Regions from separate parts of the Stenotrophomonas sp. UBA7606 genome, predicted to be linked through region 1. Evidence: riboswitches for the same ligand, from Rfam matches in the RefSeq annotation. Region 1 holds a riboswitch; the other holds the start of a gene.
What was found. Region 1 has a riboswitch for thiamine pyrophosphate ahead of thiC (phosphomethylpyrimidine synthase ThiC). Riboswitches for the same ligand answer to the same signal wherever they lie in the genome.
Positions count from the first base shown of each region.

Region 2: it holds a riboswitch for thiamine pyrophosphate, as region 1 does, so the genes downstream of both, B2527_RS06830 (TonB-dependent receptor) here and thiC (phosphomethylpyrimidine synthase ThiC) in region 1, are expected to answer to the same signal.

Region 1 is NZ_DLJW01000110.1:10,127-23,641, reverse strand. It holds gene B2527_RS13730 (2-isopropylmalate synthase) at 1-834, opposite strand, end outside; gene B2527_RS13725 (threonine dehydratase) at 831-1,883, opposite strand; gene B2527_RS13720 (ACT domain-containing protein) at 2,142-2,393, opposite strand; gene ilvG (acetolactate synthase 2 catalytic subunit) at 2,377-4,104, opposite strand; gene ilvC (ketol-acid reductoisomerase) at 4,144-5,118, opposite strand; gene B2527_RS13705 (AfsR/SARP family transcriptional regulator) at 5,749-6,567, shown strand; gene ggt (gamma-glutamyltransferase) at 6,689-8,392, shown strand; gene B2527_RS13695 (BCCT family transporter) at 8,485-10,062, opposite strand; TPP riboswitch at 10,278-10,379, shown strand; gene thiC (phosphomethylpyrimidine synthase ThiC) at 10,495-12,369, shown strand; gene B2527_RS13685 (DUF4136 domain-containing protein) at 12,474-13,055, shown strand; gene B2527_RS13680 (ion channel) at 13,106-13,515, shown strand, end outside.
Region 2 is NZ_DLJW01000047.1:391-8,725, reverse strand. It holds gene pnuC (nicotinamide riboside transporter PnuC) at 1-280, opposite strand, end outside; gene B2527_RS06830 (TonB-dependent receptor) at 289-2,457, opposite strand; TPP riboswitch at 2,526-2,620, opposite strand; gene B2527_RS06825 (phosphotransferase enzyme family protein) at 2,661-3,794, opposite strand; tRNA gene B2527_RS06820 (tRNA-Gly) at 3,975-4,050, shown strand; tRNA gene B2527_RS06815 (tRNA-Cys) at 4,124-4,197, shown strand; gene B2527_RS06810 (HlyD family secretion protein) at 4,386-5,525, shown strand; gene B2527_RS06805 (DHA2 family efflux MFS transporter permease subunit) at 5,525-7,072, shown strand; gene B2527_RS06800 (efflux transporter outer membrane subunit) at 7,072-8,335, shown strand, end outside.

The DNA of each region.
Region 1 (13,515 bases):
CAGCTGCGAGGTGGGCACGATGCGCTGGGTGTCGAAGCCGGTATCGAAGTTGTAGAAGGCGTTGCGTACCTTCAGCACCATCGCGATTTCTTCCAGCGCGCAGTTGCCGGCGCGCTCGCCGATGCCATTGATCGAGCCTTCCACCTGGCGTGCACCGCCTTCGATGGCGGCCAGCGAGTTGGCCACGGCCAGGCCCAGGTCGTTGTGGCAGTGGGTGCTGAACACCACCTTGTCGGCGCCGGCGGCATTGGCGATGACGTGCTGGAACATCGCGCGGATTTCTTCCGGCGTGGTGAAGCCAACGGTGTCGGGCAGGTTGATGGTGCGCGCACCGGCGGCGATGGCGACCTGGGTGACTTCGGTCAGGAAGTCCAGTTCGGTGCGGGTGGCGTCCTCGGCGGAAAACTCGACATCGTCCAGGTAGCCGCGCGCCATGCTCACATGCTTGTGCACCGACTCCAGCACCTGTTCCTTGCTGATGCGCAGCTTGTGCTCGCGGTGCAGCGGACTGGTGGACAGGAACAGGTGCAGGCGCGGGCGCGCTGCGGCTTCCAACGCCTTGATGGAGGTTTCGATATCGCCGGCCAGGCAGCGCGACAGCACCGCCAGGACCGGCTGGCGTACCTCGCGGCCAATCAGGGCCATGGCTTCGCGGTCGGATTGCGAACTTGCGGGGAAGCCGGTTTCGATCACGTCCACGCCCAGTTCCGCCAGCGCCCTCGCCATCACCAGCTTCTGTGGTGGCGTCATGCTGCAGCCGGGTGATTGCTCACCGTCGCGCAGGGTCGTGTCGAAGATGGTAATTCGCGGGGTGTTGTTGGTTGGAGTATTCACCAGAGGGTCTCCTCGACTGCGGCGGTAACGGGAATTTTGGGGGATTCGGATTTGGGGCTGCGCTGTGTCGCTGCGACGACACGGCTTCTAAGTCGTTCGGCGTTACGCCGTCGAGGTTTGCGTGGTGGGCTGGGGCGTACTTCAGACAACAGGGTCGACAATACCGTGGCATCGATGTTGCCGCCCGATACCACCGCACACTTGCGCTTGCCGGACACACGGCGGCCGGCGGCCAGCGCCAATGCGCCAGCACCTTCGGCGATGACGTGCTCTTCCAGCGCCAGCCGCACCAGGGTTTCGCGCAGTTCGGCTTCGCGCACGATGACCACGTCGTCGAGCAGGCTGGCGCACAGGCGGCGGGTGATGAAACCGGGGATCTTGACCTTGACGCCATCGGCGAGGGTTGGCACCGGGTCAACTTCGCGCACATCGCCCTTGATCGCGCGTGCCATCGAGTCCACGCCTTCGACCTGCGCGCCGATGATGCGCACGCCTTGCGACTTCAAGGCCAGCGCAACGCCCGAGGCCAGGCCACCACCGCCGATCGGCACGATCACCACGTCCGGTGCATGCGGTGCCAGTTCGATGCCCAGCGTGCCCTGGCCGGCGATCACGTCGGGATCGTCGAAGGCGGACAGGAAGCGGTAGCCGTTCTGTTCGGCCAGCTCGCGGGCGAAGGCATAGGCTTCGTCATAGCTGTTGCCGTGCTGGCGGACGGTGGCGCCCCAGTGCTGGACGCCGGCGATCTTGGTGGCCGGTGCGCCATGCGGCATCACCGTGATGGCCTGCACGCCCAGCCGGTGCGAGGCCCAGGCCACGCCCTGGGCGTGGTTGCCGGCCGAAGCGCAGATCACCGGGCGTTCGTCGCCGCGCTCCAGCGCTGCAAGCATCGCGTTCAAGGCGCCACGCACCTTGTAGGAACCGGTGCGCTGCAGGTTTTCGAGCTTGAGCCAGGTGCCGAAACGTTCGGCGTAATGCAGCGGGGTAGGCGGCAGGAAACGGCGCAGGCGGGCCTGCGCGGCCAATACGTCGGCGACGCTGACGTTCAGCGTGTCAGCGGGTGTTGCAACTGCGACGGCGCGGCCACGATCAGGCATGGTGACGCCGGGATTCGGGATTCGGAATAGGGGATTGACGGTGCACCGCGGATGGTTGGAGAAGACACCTCCGTTCAGCACCGCTCGCAGCCGCAGCCGGGCGGGTGAGGGCGCGACTCCCGACTCCCGAATCCCCAATCCCGGCGCCACCAAGAAGACGCCTCCGTGGTTTACGGCGGCGTACTACCGGTACGCCACTTACGTCGCTGCTCATACGCTGGCACCAGCGACCGGCACCACCCGTACCGATTCGCAGTCGTAGACCTTTTCCAGCTGGTGGCGCAGGGTTTCCGGCGGACGGGTACCGTCGATGTCCATCTGCACGTGCCAGCGGCCAGCGTCGTCGGCCTTGCGTTGGCCGGCGATGTTGCTGGGGGAAAAACCGCGGCGTTCAACCATGCCGATCACGCGCACCAGCGCGCCTTCGGCAGGCTTCAGCACCAGGTCAAGCCGGTATTGCATTGGAACTCTCCTGCGTTGCCTTGGCGTGGGCGGGGTTGCTGTCCAGCATGGTGCTGTTGGCGTTGTTGGGTGGCACCAGCGGCCACACGTTGGCACGCGCGTCGATGGCCACGTGCAGCAGCATCGGGCCGGGCGCGTCGAACAGTTCGGCCAGGCCGTCCTCGACGTCGTTGCGGTCAACGATGCGCCTGGCCTTGATGCCGAACACCTGCGCCAGGGCGACGAAATCCGGGTTGTCGGACAGGTCGATCTCGCTGTAGCGCTCGGCGTGGAACAGCTCCTGCCACTGCCGCACCATGCCCAGCGAGGAGTTGTCCAGCAGCACGATCTTGATCGGCAGCCTGCAGCGGGCAATCGTCACCAGCTCCTGCACGTTCATCATGAAGCTGCCGTCGCCGGAGACCAGCACCACGGTGCGGTCGGGGCAGGCGAACTGCGCGCCCATCGCTGCCGGCAGGCCGAAGCCCATGGTGCCCAGCGCGCCGGAGGTCAGGTGGTTGCGCGGGTGGTTGAACCGGCAATGTTGGGCCACCCACATCTGGTGCTGGCCCACGTCGCAGGCGATGACAGTGTCCGCCGGGGCCACTTCGCTCAGTCGCTTCAACAGCCGCGGCGCATAGATCTGCTCGCCGGGGGCGTCGTAACGGGCGGTGAACTTTTCACGGTTGGCAGCGCAGCGTGCGCGCCAGGTATTGCAGTTGGCGCGCTCGCCGGTCAGCGCGACCAGGCCGTCACGGACATTGCCCGGCAGGGCGATGTTGGCACCGCGCAGCTTGGAGATTTCGTAGACGTCGGCATCCAGGTGGATGACCCGGGCAAACGGTGCGAACTCGGCCAGCTTGCCGGTGGCGCGGTCGTCGAAGCGGGCGCCGACCACGATCAGCAGGTCGGCCTCCTGCACCGCCATGTTGGCGGCGCGGGTGCCGTGCATGCCCAGCATGCCCAGGTACTGCGGGTGGTTGGCGGGCAGGGCGCCCAGGCCGCGCAAGGTCAGCACGGTGGGGATGCCGGTGGCCTCGACGAACTGGCGGAACTCGCCCACCGCATCGGCCAGGGCGATGCCGCCGCCGCCGTAGATCACCGGCTTCTCGGCCTGGGCGATGGCAACCAGTGCCTCGGCCAGTGCCTCGGCAGCCGGTGCCGGGATCGGATCAACCGACGCCGGCACATGGTCGGGCAGGTGCGCCGCACTGGCCAGCTGCACGTCCTTGGGCAGGTCGATCAGCACCGGACCGGGCCGCCCTTCGCGGGCGACACGGAAGGCTTCGGCAACCACCTGCGGCAGCTCATCGACACTGCGCACCAGCCAGCTGTGCTTGACGATCGGCAAGGTCATGCCGAACACATCCAGTTCCTGGAACGCATCGGTACCCAACAATGCGGTGCCAACCTGGCCGGTCAGGCACACCATCGGTACCGAGTCCAGCATGGCGTCGGCGATGCCGGTGACCAGGTTGGACGCGCCCGGGCCGGAGGTGGCCACGCATACGCCTACCTTGCCGCTGGCGCGGGCATAGCCATTGGCGGCCAGTGCCGCGCCCTGCTCGTGACGTACCAGGATGTGCTTGAGGCTGGAGTCCACCAATGCGTCATAGAACGGCATGATGGTGCCGCCCGGGTAGCCGAACAGCGTTTGCACGCCTTCGGCTTCCAGGGCCTGCGTCAGCCAGCGTGCGCCATTGCGTGGCGCACCGGGGGTGGAAGTGTTCATGGAGCGACCTTTGCCTGTTGCGGGTGGGGGACCGCGCGGTTACGCGTTCTGTGCTTGCAGCCAAACCATCTTGGCGCGGAGCTCCTTGCCCACCTTTTCAATCGGATGTTCCATGTCGGCCTGCTGGAACTTCCTGTAGTTCGGCAGGCCGGCGTCGTACTCGGCTTCCCAGTTCCTGGTGAAGGTGCCGTTCTGGATATCGGTCAGCACGTCCTTCATGCGGGCCTTCACCGAGGCATCGATGACGCGCGGACCGCTGACGAAATCGCCGTACTGCGCGGTCTCGGAGATGAACTCCAGCATGCGGGTGATGCCGCCTTCGTAGAACAGGTCGACGATCAGCTTCAGTTCGTGCAGCACTTCGTAGTAGGCGATTTCCGGCTGGTAGCCGGCTTCGACCAGGGTTTCAAAGCCGGCCTGGACCAGCGAGGAAGCGCCACCGCACAGCACGGCCTGCTCACCGAACAGATCGGTTTCGGTCTCTTCCTTGAAGGTGGTCTTGATGATGTTGGCGCGGGCGCCGCCCAGACCAGCCGCATAGGCCAGCGCGAACTGCTCGGCCTTGCCGCTCTTGTCCTGGTAGACCGCGTAGATGCAGGGCACGCCGCGGCCGATTTCATACTCGCGACGGACCAGTGCGCCCGGGCCCTTCGGCGCGACCAGCACCACGTCCAGGTCGGCGCGCGGCTCGATCATGCCGAAATGCACGTTCAGGCCGTGTGCGAACAGCAGGCAGGCGCCCTGCTTCATGTTCGGTGCCAGCACCTCGTTGTAGAGCTTCTTCTGCACCATGTCCGGGGTCAGCACGGCGACCAGGTCGGCGTCCTTGACCGCTTCGGCCGGGGTCTTGACGGTGAAGCCATCGGCCTGTGCCTTGACCTCGGTAGGGCCGCCAGCGCGCAGGCCGACAATCACGTCGAAGCCGGATTCACGCAGGTTCATGGCATGGGCGCGGCCCTGGCTGCCGTAACCGACGACGGCGATTTTGATCTGGGGCAGTTCGTTGGTGCTCATGGTGCTTGGGTTCCTTGCGATCAAGAGAGACATGCAGAAATAAAAACGGCCGTTGCGTCAGGACGCAGCGGCCGGGGCGGGCGGGGCAGACACCATGCAGGCGGCAGCGCTGCCGCAGGCAGCGTTGGCGGTGTGTTTGTTCGTGGTGTCAGTGGTTGGGTACATGGTTTCAGATGAAATAGAAGCTGGAAACGAAAAACCCCGCACCGGGGTCGGCGCGGGGTCTTTAGTCGAATCTGGCTGTCTTTACGTTACGCGCCAGTCTGCCCCGCACCTGTTGGCTCGGTAATAAGTACGAGTACAAGAATCGAGGCCACGGCGTGGGCCGGGGTCGAAGTCAGGTCAGCGGTGGCGTTGTGGCGTTGCAGCATGGGTCGAGATAAACACCCTGTTGACGTGGTGTCAACGCTTGCAGGTGTGATTGCCGGCAAAAACCCGACAACCCGCGCTGCATAAGCATGGTTACGGTTGAAACCGCAATGACGGAGGGGCGGCGACGGCCACAAGTGCGCGGAAATCGTGGTTTTGGACCGGGTTGCAATTTTTTTGGGAGAGCGTGATTGGATTGCGACGCTTTTCCCGGTTTTATCAGTAACAGGCCCTGCAACCGGGGCCGGACCGAGGGTTCCCATGGAGAAGATGTACAAGCAGATGCCGGCCCAGGTACATGCTGATCGCTGCGGTGCCAGCAAGGGTGCGGCCTTGGCGGGCATCGTCCCGCTGATGGGGCATGGCGAAGGACTGCCGGCACCGCTGATCTATCGCAAGGGGTGGGCATTGCTGGGCTACCTGGCGCTGGAACCCAACCGCATGCATTCGCGCGCCAGCCTGGCGGCCCTGTTCTGGCCGAACCTGGGCGAGACCAGCGCGCTGACCAATCTGCGCCAGGTGCTCAGCAACCTCAATCGCTACTGTACCCAGCAGTTTGGCCCGGAGGTATTGCAGATCCAGCGTGGCAGCGTGGGCCTGCTGCGGGGCGAGCGCATCCTGTTCGACGTGGATGTGTTGGTACAGGCCCCCTGCGATGCCATCCATCTGCTGAGCGATCAGCGGATCTTCCTGGATGGCATGGAGGACATCGCCGACCTTGAGTTCCAGGCCTGGCTGCAGACCACGCGGCAGATGCTGGAGGTGCAGCTGATCAGTTCGGTGGAGCGTTGCTGCGACCAGATGATCGAACGTGCGCGCTGGGATTCGGCCATCGATCTGGCCAATGCGCTCAGCCGCCGCGATCCCTGGAATGAAGCGCACGTGCAGCGGGCGATGCGCGCCCATGCCGGGAATGGCAGCAGTTGTGAGGCGCTGACTGCCTACCAGCGGTTGGAGGCTTTCCTGCGTAGTGACCTGGGCTTGGACCCCTGTCAGGAAACCCAGCGCCTGCTGCAACAGATAAGCGCGCTGGGCAGCGTCGTGCGGGCGGCGCCGGTGCACCTGTCGGCGACGATCTGAGGCCCACAGGGGGCTGACAGCAACTCGCCGCGCAGCCCCTGCCCGCAGGCATGCGGAAGGGCACATGGTGGCGCGGGCAGGGGCGGGTTATCGTCAATACTCCTGCCTGCCGGTACCGACCATGTTGCGTACGACGCTGTTGTTGAGCCTGCTGTCCGTTCCTTTTACAGCGGTGGCGGCGGATCGCGTCACCGGCTACGACTTCGCCACGCGCTCGGAGGTGATCGCACCGACCGCCATGGCTGCCACCTCGCAGCCCTTGGCCACGCAGGTGGCGTTGGACGTGATGAAGGGTGGTGGCTCGGCGGTGGATGCGGCCATTGCCGCCAATGCCGCGTTGGGTCTGATGGAGCCGACCGGCAATGGCATTGGGGGTGACCTGTTCGCCATCGTGTGGGATCCGCGCAGCCAGAAACTTTATGGCTACAACGGTTCGGGCAGGTCACCGCGTTCGCTGACCCTGGCCGAGTTCCAGCGCCGGGGTTTGAAGGAAATCCCGGCCACCGGGCCGCTGCCGGTGTCGGTGCCCGGTGCGGTGGATGGCTGGTTTGCGCTGCATGAGCGATTCGGCCGCAAGCCCATGGCTGACAACCTGGCCCCGGCCATCGCCTATGCCCGCAACGGCCACCCGGTGGCCGAGGTGATCGCCTACTACTGGGACCGCTCGGTGCCCAAGCTGTCGCAGTACCCTGGCTTCAAGGAGCAGTTCACCATCGACGGCCACGCGCCGCGCAAGGGCGAGCTGTGGCGCAACCCCAACCTGGCCAATACCCTGCAGCAGATCGCCGACGGCGGCCGCGACGCGTTCTACAAGGGGGCCATTGCCCGCAGCATCGGTGACTACTTCAAGGCCAATGGTGGCTACCTGAGCTATGAGGACATGGCGGCACATCAGGGCGAGTGGGTGGAGCCGGTGAGCAGCAACTACCGTGGCTACGACGTATGGGAGCTGCCGCCGAACAGCCAGGGAATCGCCGCCCTGCAGATTCTCAACGTGCTGGAAGGCTACGACTTCTCGAACATCCCGTTTGGTTCCGCCGAACACATCCACCTGTTCGTGGAAGCAAAAAAGCTGGCGTTCGCCGACCGTGCCCGCTTCTATGCGGATCCGGCATTTTCCCCGGCCCCGGTACAGCGCCTGATCTCCAAGGACTACGCCGCACAGCGCCGTGCGTTGATCTCGATGGACAAGGCCTTGAAGGAAGCGCAGCCGGGTACGCCGAAACAGTTGCAGGAGGGGGACACCATCTACATGACCGTGGCCGATGGCGACGGCATGATGGTCTCGTTGATCCAGTCCAACTACCGCGGCATGGGCAGTGGCATGGCGCCGCCGGGGCTGGGTTTCATCCTGCAGGATCGCGGCGAGATGTTCGTGCTGCAGAAGGATCACCCCAATGGTTACGCGCCGGGCAAGCGCCCCTTCCAGACCATCATCCCGGCCTTCATCACCAGGGACGGCAAGCCGTTTGCCAGCTTTGGCGTGATGGGCGGCGCGATGCAGCCGCAGGGGCATGCGCAGATCGTGATGAACCTGGTGGATTTCGGCATGAACCTGCAGGAGGCCGGCGATGCGCCGCGTATCCAGCACGAGGGTTCCACCGAGCCGACCGGACAGGCGGTGGCGATGCGTGATGGCGGCGAAGTGAACCTGGAAACCGGCTTCAGCTGGGAAACCGTGCGTGGCCTGATGCGCAAGGGGCACCGGGTAACGTTTGCCGATGGCCCCTACGGTGGTTACCAGGCGATCATGCGTGATCCGGAAACCGGTGTGTACTACGGTGCCTCGGAGAGCCGCAAGGACGGGCAGGCGGCGGGCTACTGAGTCCGGCGCCCGAGGAAGCTCAGGTGATGCTGGTGCCGCTGCCTCCTGCTGCCGGCGGACAGAGGGGCAGGCATGGTAGCGCCTGCGCTGTCTCAATCCCCGCCGACATTGCGCGAGGCTTCGGCGCGTGCATCCTCCTGCGCGGCCTGCTCGCGTTCGATCCATGCCTCGATCAGATGCCGTGCGCGCTGCGCCAACCGGCGCTGGCGGTTGTACTCGGCGTCCAGCACGCGGTACAGCGACACCATTACCAGCACCATCAGCGCGGCGAAGGGCAGGGCCGCGATCGTAATCATGCCCTGCAGCGCATCCAGGCCGCCGGCAAGCAGCAGCACTGCGGCGATCAGTGCGATTGCCACGCCCCACACCAGCTTGCGTGACAGCGGTGGATCACCGGCGTCGTCGGTGGACATGCTGGCCAGGACCAGCACGGCCGAGTCGGCCGACGTGACAAAGAAGATCATCAGCAGCACCAGTGCCAGCCCGGACAGCAGCAGTGGCGCGGGCAGGCTGTCGAACAGGGTGAACAGGACCGTCTCATAGCCATTGCCCAGCGCCTGGACCAGGTCGGCATGGCCAAACAGCTGTGACCACAATGCCGTGCCACCAAACACCGAGAACCAGAGGAACCCGAGCAGCGTGGGGGCCAGTACCACGCCGACCACGAACTCGCGTACGCTGCGCCCGCGTGATACGCGGGCGATGAACGCGCCGACGAACGGTGCCCACGCAATCCACCACGCCCAGTAGAAGATGGTCCAGTCGGCCACCCAGGTGCTGCCGGAGAACGGCGACATGCGCAGGCTCATGGTGACCAGCTGGTTGAGGTAGGAGCCCAGCGTGGTGGTGAAGGTGTCGAAGATGAAGCCGGTCGGGCCGAGCACCAGCACGGCCGCCAGCAGCAGGGCGGCCAGTGCCAGGTTGAAGTTGGAAAGCCACTTGATGCCGCGCTCCACGCCGCTGGTGGTGGATATCATGTACAGCACGAAGGCCACCACGATGACGGTCAGCTGCAGGGGCACATCGGCGCGCAGGCCGAATACCCGTTGCAGGCCGGCGGCGATCTGGATGGTGCCAAAGCCCAGCGTGGTGGCCACGCCGATCGCAGTGGCCACCACTGCGGCGATGTTGACCAGCTTGCCGGCTGCGCCGCGATGATGGCGGCCGATGACCGGCTGCAGCATGTCACTGACCAAGCCGCGACCGTTGCGGTTGTACTGGAACCAGGCCATCGCCAGGCCGATCAGCGCATAGATCGCCCATGGATGCAGGCCCCAGTGGAAGAATGCATAGCGCATCGCGGCCCTTGCCGCGTCCATGCTCTGCGGCGGCAGCCCTTCCGGCGGTGTGACGAAATGCGAGATCGGCTCGGCCGCACCCCAGAACACCAGCCCGATGCCCATCCCGGCCGAGAACAGCATCGACAGCCAGCTGCCACGCGAGAAATCCGGCTCGGCATCCTCACCACCGATGCGCAGGTTGCCGAAGCGCCCGAATGCCAGGTACAGCAGAAAGCTCAAGGTCAGGAACACGATCAACAGGTACATCCAGCCAGCGCCGCGCACGACCTGTGCCAGCGTGGCCTGCACCACGTCATTGAACGGACCGGGCGCGAGGCCGGCGATCAGCACCAGTACCGCGACCAGCGCGATGGAAACACGAAACACCATGAAGGAGCGTCTCCGGCAGGAAGGATCCAGGGCAGCGCGCAAGCGCTTGCAGAACGCCGGCGAGAGACCGGGCAGCGGGTGCTGGAAGTGTGCCAGGACGTCGCCAGCGGGTGCCCCACGCCGCCTCTGGATGGTACGCAAGCGCATGTCACGGTTCTGTTAGCCGACGCCGCCGCGCCGCATCGCCCTGTGATCGCGGCTTTATGGTCTAATGCCGCCCGAAGCGGGGGTACCGCAGCCTTTGGGCCGCGGTTGAGACATACCCTTCGAACCTGATCCGGTTCATACCGGCGTAGGGAAGCTTTGTGTGCTGCCAGTCGATGTGCCCGTGATGGGCCAGGGCCCGGTGGCGTGCGCCTTCGCTTCGTTCCGTCATGCGAATCCCTCGCGTGGCCTTCGCACCCCGCGTGCGGACAGACAGGACGAACGCCCATGAATGCACAGCCCAGCCTGCAGCAACAGGCCCAGCAACTTTCCGAGTCGGTGACCCGGCCGATTCCCGGCTCGCGCAAGATTTTCGTTGCCGGGTCGCGCGCGGACCTGCAGGTGCCGATGCGCGAGATCGCGCAGACCCGCACGCCGACCTTGTTCGGTGGCCAGGAGAATCCACCGGTTACGGTCTACGACACCTCCGGCCCGTACACCGACCCGCAGGCCAACATCGATCTGGCCGCCGGGCTGGCGGCAGTACGGTCGCGCTGGATCGAAGAACGTGGCGATACCGAGCAGCTTGCCGGGCTCAGTTCCGCGTTCGGGCGCAGTCGCCAGCACGATGCCCGGCTCGATGCGGTACGCTTCCCGGGCCGCGCATTGCCGCGCCGTGCCATTGGCGCCGCCAATGTCACCCAGATGCATTACGCGCGCCGCGGTATCGTCACCCCGGAGATGGAGTACGTTGCCATCCGCGAGAACCAGCGGCTGGACGCGGTACGCGATGCCGGTCTGCTGGCGCAGCATCCGGGCCAGAGCTTTGGTGCGAACATCCAACAGTTCATCACGCCGGAGTTCGTACGCGACGAGATCGCGCGCGGGCGTGCGGTACTGCCGAACAACATCAACCATCCCGAATGTGAGCCGATGATCATCGGCCGCAACTTCCTCACCAAGATCAACGCCAACATCGGCAACAGCGCGGTGTCCTCGGGTATCGCCGAGGAAGTGGAGAAGCTGGTGTGGGCGATCCGCTGGGGCGGCGACACGGTGATGGACCTGTCCACCGGCAAGCACATCCACGAAACCCGCGAGTGGATCGTGCGCAACTCACCGGTGCCGATTGGCACGGTGCCGATCTACCAGGCGCTGGAGAAAGTGGATGGCCGTGCCGAGGAGCTCAACTGGGAGATATTCCGCGACACCCTGATCGAACAGGCCGAACAGGGCGTTGACTACTTCACCATCCACGCCGGGGTGCTGCTGCGCCACGTGCCACTCACCGCGAAGCGGGTGACCGGCATCGTCTCGCGCGGTGGTTCGATCATGGCCAAATGGTGCCTGGCGCACCACAAGGAAAACTTCCTTTACACGCATTTCGAAGACATCTGCCAGATCATGAAGGCCTACGATGTGTCCTTCAGCCTCGGCGACGGTCTGCGCCCGGGTTGCATTGCCGATGCGAACGACGCCGCCCAGTTCGGTGAACTGGAAGCGCTGGGTGAACTGACCCGTATCGCCTGGAGGCACGATGTGCAGACCATCATCGAAGGTCCCGGGCATGTGCCGATGCACCTGATCAAGCAGAACATGGACAAGCAGCTGCACGAATGCGGCGAAGCGCCGTTCTATACCCTCGGGCCGCTGACCACCGACATCGCGCCGGGCTATGACCACATCACCAGTGCGATCGGTGCAGCGATGATCGGCTGGTATGGCACCGCGATGCTCTGCTACGTGACGCCCAAGGAACATCTTGGGCTGCCCAACCGGCAGGACGTGCGTGACGGCATCATGGCCTACAAGATCGCCGCCCATGCCGCTGACCTTGCCAAGGGCCACCCCGGCGCACAGGTTCGCGACAACGCACTGAGCAAGGCGCGCTTCGAGTTCCGCTGGGAGGACCAGTTCCACCTGGGCCTGGATCCGGAGAAAGCCAAGGAGTTCCACGATGAAACCCTGCCCAAGGACGCACACAAGCTGGCGCACTTCTGCTCGATGTGCGGCCCGCATTTCTGTTCGATGAAGATCACCCAGGACGTGCGCGAGTACGCGGCCGAGCAGGGGGTTGACGAGGCGCAGGCGCTGGTGGCGGGCATGGCCGAAAAGTCCGCGCAGTTCCTGGCCGAGGGCGGCGAGGTCTACCGGGCCGGATGAGCCGGGCGGCGGCGGAATCGGCGGCTCGGTTCCCCCGCCGCGCTTGACACCGCAATAGCCCGGCTCGTGCTAGCGTTCTGCCATCCAACGCAGGGGTAGCCGCCATGAAAGTTCGTGTCGTTTCCCGTTTCGTCATGCTGATGCTGGTTCTGCTGCTGGGCGCCTGTGCCAGCACGCCGCGCGTGGCCAGCCAGGCCGATCCCAGTGCGGATTTCTCGCGCTACCGCAGTTTTGCGTTCTTCACCCCGCTGGCGCTTGAGCAGCACGGCTATACCACCATCACCAGCAACCGCATCCGCGCCGCGGTGCGCATGCAGATGGAGTCGCGCGGTTATCGGTTTGACGAAGCCAACCCGGACCTGTGGGTGAACCTCAACGCCTACCTGCAGGACAAGACCCGGGTAACCACCATGCCCGAGGTCGATTACGACTACTACTACAGCTATCGCGCCCGCAGTTATGTCGCGGTGCCCTACTGGCGTGACCGTACCGATGTGCGCCAGTACACCGAGGGTACGCTCAACGTGGATGTGGTCGATGTACGTCGCAAGCAGTTGGTATGGGAAGGTGTTGCGGTAGGCACCGTGGGTCGCTTTGACCCGGCAAAGCAAGGTGAAAAGATCGATGCGGCGGTGGCCGCCATTTTCGCCAGCTATCCCTACCGTGCCGGTGCTGCTTCCAACTGACGCCATACGCCGTCGCCACGGACCGCTGAGTACGCACAAGGACCGCCTGCATGCAGACACGTTTGAGATGGCTGGTGCTGGCCCGCAAGCACCCGTCAGCGTGGTTGCTTGCCGTGCAGCTGCTGGGGGTGCTGCTTTACCCGGCCATGGAGCACATGCCGGCAGGGCGGGCATTGTTCGGCGCTTTCGGCATGGCCGTACTGGGCTTGGCGGTATGGGTGGTGCGTCGCAGTCCGCTGGGTATCTGGTTGGCGCTTACCCTGGCCATACCGGCGGTGGTGTTTTCGGTGGCGGGGGCCCTGCTGCAGCGCTACTCACTGACCGCCGTCGCACAGATTTTCGAATGCCTGTTGTATTTCTACACAACCTGCAGCCTGATCGCCTACATGCTGCAGGACCACAAGGTGACGCGGGACGAACTGTTTGCCGCGGGAGCAACGTTCACCCTGCTGGCCTGGGC
Region 2 (8,335 bases), on a different contig from region 1:
CCACGCCCAGGGCAAGGTCGCGCAGCAGCTTGCTGCGCGACAGTGGCACGATACGGATGGCGCCTTCATCGGCGGCGTGGCGGTGCCAGTTGATCCAGCCATAGGTCAGGAAGCCGGCGAACGCGACCTGCAGCAGCGTGTCCGAATACAGCTTGGCCTCGGCAAAGACCAGGGCATACAGCGCAACCGACAGCAGCCCGACCGGCCAGGCCACGACACGACGCTGTGCCATCAGCAGTACGCCGAGGATGCTGCACAGCGCCGCCGACCACTCGAGCAGGCTGCTGCTCACAGTGCGATGCTCACCGACACGCGGGCCTGGCGCGGTGCGCCCGGGAACAGGTAGTAATCACCCAGGCTGCTGCCGGTGTCGCGCCAGTAGAAGTGGTTGAAGACATTGTCCACCGACAGGTTCCAGCGCAGGGCATGGCCATGCAACTGGTGCTGGAGGCGCAGGCCGGCATCGAACACGTTGTAGCTCGGCGCGCGCGCGCCGCCATCGGCGCGGGCGATATTGCTGGAGGCATGGCGCCAACCACCGGTCACGTCCAGGCCTTGTGCAAAGGGCAGGGCATAGGCCAGGTGCACGCTGGCGCGCAGCTTGGGGATGTTGACCAACTGGTGGCCTTCATAGCTGGCGGTGCCCGTGTCGCGGGCGCGGGCCTGCAGTGCGCTGGCGCTGGCGAAGATCTGCAGGGCGTCGGTCAGGTGCCCGTTCGCGCTGAGTTCCAGCCCGGCGTGGGCCTGCTTGCCCTGTTCGACAAAGGTGTAGCCAACGTCGCTGTCGTCGGGCTTTGCGTACTGGTACGGCTGGGTGGTGCGGAAAACCGCCGCGCCCAGCTGGAGGTCGCGGGCCAGGCTGTACTTCAGGCCGGCTTCGAGCTGGCGCGACTGCACCGAAGGCAGGAAGGTGTCGGCATTCGACGTCCAGAACGGCGCTTCCTGGCCCAGTGCGATGCCTTCCACATAGCTGGCGTAGACATTCAGGGCATCATTGGCCTTCCACAGCAGTGCAGTCTGCGGCAGGAACTGCGACAGCCGGCTATGCCGCTGTGGATTGCCACGCTTGTCATAGGCGCGCTCGTCCAGGCGCACATGGCGGCCGCCCAGTAGCCACTCCCAGTTGTCGCCAACGCTTGCGCGGTCAAGTACGAACAGCGCGGTCTGGCGGCTGTCCAGGCGGCGCGCGGAGGCGCCGGGTTGCAGCGGCGAGGGGGCGAACACCGGCAACTGGCTGTCGTTGATGTTGACCGTGCCCACGTACTCGTTGACGTTGCGACGCTTGTCGACCGTGCGGCGGAAGCCGTCCACGCCCACGGTCAGTTGATGGCCGATGTTGCCGGTGTGGAAATTGCCGCGCAGCTCTGCACGCAGTTCCTGGTTGCGGCGGGTATCGTCCGGGCTGCGGTAGTCGTAGATGTCGTAGTCGCCGTTGGGCGCGAAGTAGTTGCCCGGCACGCTGCCATCGGCGCATTGCGCGGCATAGTAGCAGCCGTAGGCAAATGCCACGTTGTCATCGATCACCGAGCGGCTGTGGCCCACGGCAATGCGCGACTGCCAGGTGGGGCTGAAGTCGTGTGTATGCGCAGCGGTGATGTTGGTGCTGGCGATGCCAACCGGCTGCTGCCAGGGCTGGTAGCCGAGCATGCGGTCGGTATCCACCTTGCCTGGTAGCAGGCTGCCGCCCAGCAATTGATAGCCGGAGGCCGAGCGCTGGGCGCTGGTCTGGTAATTGGCGTCGACTTCGAGTTTGCTGCGCTCGCCGATCAGCCAGTCGGCGGCCAGCGCATAGAAGTTGCGGCGGCCGTCGGCATGGTCGATGTAGGAGTTGCTCGCGTCCCAGGTCGCATTGAAGCGCAGGCCAAGGCGCGGTGTCAGCCAGTGGCCGACATCGACGGCGGCGTAGCGCGAACCTTCCGAATCGGTGCCCAGGGTGAGGTTGCGCACCTCGGCGGGGCGCTTGCCGACGTAGTTGATGATGCCGCCCGGTGCCATCACGCCGGCGGCCAGGCCTGCCTCGCCCTTGAGGATCTGTACCGATTCGATGTTCTCCAGTGCCAGGCGCTGTTCACCGGCAATGGACAGGCCGTTGAAGCGGTAGCCGGTGGCCGGGTCCAGCGCGAAGCCGCGGATGGCGATGTTCTGGTAGTAACCCACCGGTGCATAGGCATCGCCGAGCGAGGCGTCGCTGCGCGCCAGTTCGGACAGCGAGCGCACCTGCAGGTGGTCCAGCTGCTCGCGGTCCACGATGTTCATCGAGGCGGGCGTGCTCTTCCAGTCGCCACTGCCGAAGCTGGTGATGCGGCTGGCCGGGACGGGTTGCCGGGCCTGCACGCGCACGGCGGCCAGCTCGGTGGGGGAGTGTTCGGCAGTGTCGGTGCCTGCCTCGCTGGCATACAGCGGCAGGGCGGCGCACAGGGCGAGGGTCAGCAGGGTGGGGCGCAGGCAGCGGTTCATTCGGTTCGTCTTCGGACAACAGGGGAGACGAAGCGACGGCGCGCGCGCACAACCGCCGGCGGGCGGGGTGGTTGCTGCTCAAAGCTCCCTACGCCGGTGCAAACCGGATCAGGTTCCAAGGGACTCTCTCAGCCTGGCAATCCAGGCACCCCCGCTTCAGTGCCCATTTCACTACAAATGGCGGCGGTTTGCGAATCCGCGGCTCAGGCCGCCGCGTGCAGGGCCTGCAGCAGCGATTGCCCCGGCGGGCTGTTGAACCAGATGGGGTGGCCGAGCATGAACGGTTGCCAGGCCACGTCGGCGTTGGCCGTGGAGCCGGTGATGCCTTCGAAGTACTCGACTTCGGACAGTGCAAAATCGAAATGCACCATCGGCAGCAGGTCGGCCAGCAGGTGAACCCGCGCGGCCGATAGCGGCAGCACCTGGCGGTAGCCCCGCAGCAGCGCCAGGGCGATATCGGTGCGCACGGCGCGGGCCCCCTGTTCCAACTGCAGCCAGGCCACAGCGTTGCGTTCGATCGCCGTGGCCAGATCGAACAGCGCGCTGGTGGGCGAGGCCAGGCCAAAGTCCATCACGGTGCCGATGTGCGGGTCGCTGCCGTCCTGGGTCCACAACAGGTTGGACACATGCCAGTCGTTGTGTGCCCACAGCCTGGGCTCCTGCGCCAGGCGTTGAGCCAGTCCCTGGTGCCAGGGCAGCACGTGGCGCTGCAGTTCGGCCTCCCATGGAATGCGTGCCAGATAGCGGGCCAGCGCTGGTCGTTGCGGCAGCGTCAGCTTCAGTGCGGCTATGGGATCGGCGCTGCGGATCAGATCATCGCGGGCGACCAGCAGGTGGGTGCTGCGTTGCGGTGCGTGGTAGCTGGCCGCCGCCTGGTGCAGTCTGGCCAGCATGCGCCCGGCTTCGGCGGCCTGGTAGGTGTTGGTCAGCAATGTCCAGGAAGGGGCGTCGCGGTACAGGTCACTGCCTTCGCCGACAGCATGCAGTTCATAGGTCCAATCGCCGTGTTCGACCGCGGTGTTGCCGTCGCGGTCCGGCAGTACCTGGCTGACGGGAATGCCGCCCGCGCGCAGGTGTGCCATGAAACGGTGTTCTTCCTGCAGGCAGGCGGCGCTGCGTACGCTGTGGTGATGGCGCTTGATGAATACATCCACGTCGCTGCCGCTGGCGATGGCGGCAGCCGACAATGGTCGCGGGCTGTGCCAGCGCAACTGGTTGCTGCTGCCAAGCTGCAGATAGCGGCCTTTCAGCCAAGCCAGCTCGTCGGTGCTGATGGCAGGCCAGTCGGCGGCCACCTCATCGTTGTTGAGGCCTTGTACGCGATGCGGTTCGGTCATCAGGGGGGGAGTGGGGGCGTCGGGCGGGCAGATGGTACGCCAGCGCCGGCCCCTGCGTGCCCGGCGCTTGTCCGGCAGTGTGTCGGCTGCCGGCCGATGGCGCCCGCGACGATGTGAAAGAAGTTGTTAAAAACTGCTGGCGCAGGATGGGTGAACTCTGTATCATGCGCGGCACACCCCGCGGGAATAGCTCAGTTGGTAGAGCGCAACCTTGCCAAGGTTGAGGTCGCGAGTTCGAGTCTCGTTTCCCGCTCCAAATGTTGAATGGGCCCCCATCGCGGGGTCTTTTCATGTCGAGGTGAAGTAATGCTTCGGCGCTGCAAGTTGATGGCCTGGTAGCAGAGTGGTTATGCAGCGGATTGCAAATCCGCGTACGCCGGTTCGATTCCGACCCAGGCCTCCATCTTTGAAAAAGAGCCCGCGCAAGCGGGCTCTTTTTTGTCCCCCATCCGGCGGCTGGGGGCGGTTCCGGTACGGCGCTTGGCCAAATCCGGCACGCGTTCACTTGACCTCCCGCCCAGCTCCCGTACTGTCAGGTACGTGATCACTGTTTTGGTGATCCGGCCTCCCGACGACAGCCGCGACGAGCCCATGAGCGAACAGCCCCAGCAGTCCCGTCCTACCTCCGCCGATGCCGACCCGGCGCCGGACAAGCCTTCGCCACTGAAGAACCCCAAAGTGCGCTGGACGCTGACCCTGATCGGGGTGGCGGTGCTTGTCGCGCTGGTGGCGTGGCTGGCGTATTACCTCACCGTGGGCAAGTACCAGCAGTCCACCAACAACGCCTATCTGCAGGCCGACGCAGTGGCGGTGGCGCCCCGGGTGAACGGTTATGTCACCGAGGTGCTGGTGCAGGACAACCAGTGGGTGAAAGCGGGGCAGGCGCTGGTCAGGATCGATCCGCGCACCTACCGCGCCACGCTGGATCAGGCCGAGGCGGTCATTGCGGTGCGCGAAGCGGATATCGCCGCGGCCAGCGCTGGCATGCAGGGCAACCAGTCGCAGCTGGTGCAGGCTCGCACCCAGCTCAGATCGGCGGAGGCGACGCTGCGGTTTGCGCGTGCCGAAGTAGCGCGTTTCGGGCCGCTTGCCGCGTCCGGCGCTGATACCCATGAGCATTTCGAAAGCGTGAAGCACGATCTGCAACGCGCGCAGGCGCAGTACGACGCCGCGCGTTCGCAGATTGCCGGGGCGCAGAGTCAGGTGGAGGCCGGGCAGGCGCAGTTGGAACAGGCGCGCGCTGGCCTCAAGCAGGCCCAGGCGGACGCGGCCCAGGCCAATGTGGCCTTCGAGGACACCCAGCTGACCGCGCGCATCGACGGCCGCATCGGCAACAAGACGGTGCAGGTGGGCCAGTTCGTGGCCGCCGGCACACGCCTGATGACGGTGGTGCCGGTGGAGTCCTTGTACCTGGCAGCCAACTTCAAGGAGACCCAGCTGGGCCGCATGCGTGCCGGGCAGCCGGCGGAGATCGAGGTCGACGCTTTGCCGGGCAAGAAGCTGCATGGCACGGTGGAGAGCATTTCGCCAGGCACCGGCTCGCAGTTTGCTTTGTTGCCGCCGCAGAACGCCACCGGCAACTTCACCAAGGTGGTGCAGCGCGTGCCGGTACGTATCCGCATCGAGGCCGATGCCGATACGCGCAAGGTGTTGGTGCCGGGCATGTCGGTGGAGGTCAGTGTGGATACCCGCGATGGCGCCGGTGCCGCGCCCGGGGCTGATCAGCGCTGATGGCGACCACCGCCGCCAACGCGGTGCCGCAGAAAGCCGATGCCAGCGCCTGGCTGGCGGTGGCGGCGGGCACCATCGGCTCGTTCATGGCGACGCTGGACATCTCCATCGTCAATGCCGCCCTGCCTACCATCCAGGGTGAGGTGGGGGCCAGCGGGACCGAAGGCACCTGGATCTCGACCTCGTTCCTGGTCTCGGAAATCGTCATGATTCCGCTGACCGGCTGGTTCGTGCGCACCCTGGGGCTGCGCACCTTCCTGCTGATCTGCGCGTCGTTGTTCACCGCGTTCTCGGTGATGTGCGGCCTGTCCAGCACCCTGGACATGATGATCCTGGGCCGTATCGGCCAGGGCTTCACCGGCGGCGCGCTCATTCCCACCGCGCTGACCATCGTTGCCACCCGCCTGCCTCCGGCGCAGCAGACGCTGGGCACGGCATTGTTCGGCATGACGGTGATCCTCGGACCCATCATTGGGCCATTGCTGGGTGGCTGGCTGACCGAGAACGTCAGCTGGCATTACGCCTTCTTCATCAACGTGCCGATCTGCGCCGGCCTGATCGCCTTGCTGGTGCTAGGCCTGCCGCATGAAAAATCGAACTGGGGCGGGCTGCTGCGCGCGGACTGGCTGGGCATCGTCGGCATGACCGCCGGGCTGGGGGCGTTGACGGTGGTGCTGGAGGACGGCCAGCGCGAGCGTTGGTTCGAGTCGGAGTTCATCCTCATCCTCAGCCTGGTATCGGTTACCGGCTTCGCCTTGCTGGCGCTGTCGCAGTTCACCAGCAGCGAGCCGGTGATACGCCTGAAGATACTGTTCCAGCGCAGTTTTGGCGCGGTGTTCGTGATGGTTGGTGCGGTCGGCATGATCCTGTTCGGGGTGATGTACATGATCCCGCAGTTCCTGGCGGTGATCGCTGGCTACAACACCGAGCAGGCCGGCTACGTACTGCTGCTCGGTGGTGTGCCGACCGTGCTGCTGATGCCCTTCATGCCGAAGATGCTGGAAACCATCGATGTGCGGGTGATGGTGTTCACCGGCATGCTGTGTTTCGCATTGGCCTGTTTCGTCAACCTGGGGCTCACCCCCGACAGCGTTGGCATGCACTTCGTAATCGGCCAGTTGTTGCAGGGCTGTGGTCTTGCGTTGGCGATGATGGCACTGAACCAGGCAGCGATCACCTCGGTACCCAAGGAGTTGGCGTCGGATGCATCGGGTCTGTTCAATGCCGCACGCAACCTCGGTGGTTCGATTGGCCTGGCCATCATCTCCACTTTCCAGGAGCGGCGCGTCAGCTTCCATATCGACGCCATCGGTACCGCCACTACCGCCAATTCGGCGGTGGCGCAGGACTATCTGCATGCGCTGGGTACGCAGATGGGCGATCCGATGCAGGGCGCGGCGATGCTTGCGCAGATCGTGCAGCAGCAGGCGCTGGTGATGGCCTACAACGACCTGTTCTGGATTTTCGGCATCATCGTGGTGGCGACCCTGCCGCTGGTCTTCCTGCTAAAGCCCTTGCCCAAGGGCGTACCTCTGGCGATGCACTGATGCGACAACCTACTTTCCTGCTGTTGCGAAACCTCACCTGCCTGGCGCTGCCGCTGGCCGTGGCTGGTTGCATGCTGGGGCCGGACTACGTGCGCCCCGAGGTGGCCAAGGGGGCGCTGGGGCAACCGGCGCTGGTACGCGCTGCCGATGCCGGGGTGGTTGCCGCGACGCCCTCCAGCCAGTGGTGGCGGGCGCTCAATGATCCGCTGCTGGACCAGCTGATCGATCAGGCGCTGCGCGACAGTCCCAATCTGCGCGCGGCGCAGGCCAAGGTGCTGGCCTCGCGCGCGCTGCAGCGCCAGCGCCGCGCCGAGCAGCTGCCCAGCGTTGGCGCGGTGGCTGGCTATGCGGCCATCAGTCCACCCGATTCCATGGTCGATCAGGTGCGGCAGATAGGCGAGGGGGCCGCACGCGTGGCCGAGAACAACGGGCGCCCGCAGGAAGCTGCGCAGTTGCGCGAGGAGATGTCGCGCATCGATCTGGACACCGATATGTACATCGTCGGTGTCGACGCCAGTTGGGAGTTGGACCTGTTCGGGCGCAAGCGCCGGGCCGCACAGGAGGCGGCGGCCAAGGCCGATGCGGATATCGCCGCCTTGGCGGATGCCCAGGTGCAGTTGGCGGCCGAAGTGGCGCAGGTGTACCTGGGCTACCGCGGCACGCGCGAACGTACCCGCCTGGCCGAACGCAACCTGCAGGCCGCGGCCGAATCGCTGGAACTGACGCGACAGCGGCGTGCGCGCGGTGCGGATTCGGACCTGCATGTCGAACGCGCCCGTGCCCAGTACGAGCAGCAGCACGCACAGTTGCCGGGCCTGCGTGCGCAGGCCACCGAGGCCAAGGATCAGCTGGCATTGATGACCGGGCGCGAGCCCGGTGCGCTGGATGCGCTGCTGGCCGAGGACCGTCCGCTGCCTGCGCTACCACCGGAGGTGCCGGTGGATGACGCGGCGGCGGTGATCCGCCGGCGCCCGGACATCCGCAAGGCCGAGGGCGAGCTGGCGGCGTCCTCGGCGCAGATCGGACAGGCCTTGTCGGCGTATTTCCCGCAGGTGAACCTGCTGGGCACGATCGGCATGGGGGCCTCGTCCTTGTCGGACCTGAACAGCGATTCGGCAGCCAGCATCGTCATGCCGTTCCTGCGCTGGTCGGTATTCGATTTCGGGATCAACAAGGCGCGCGTCGCCCAGGCCCGCGCCGGCAATGAGGCGCGGCTGGCCGCCTACGAAGGCACGGTATTGGCTGCCCTGCAGGATGCCAACA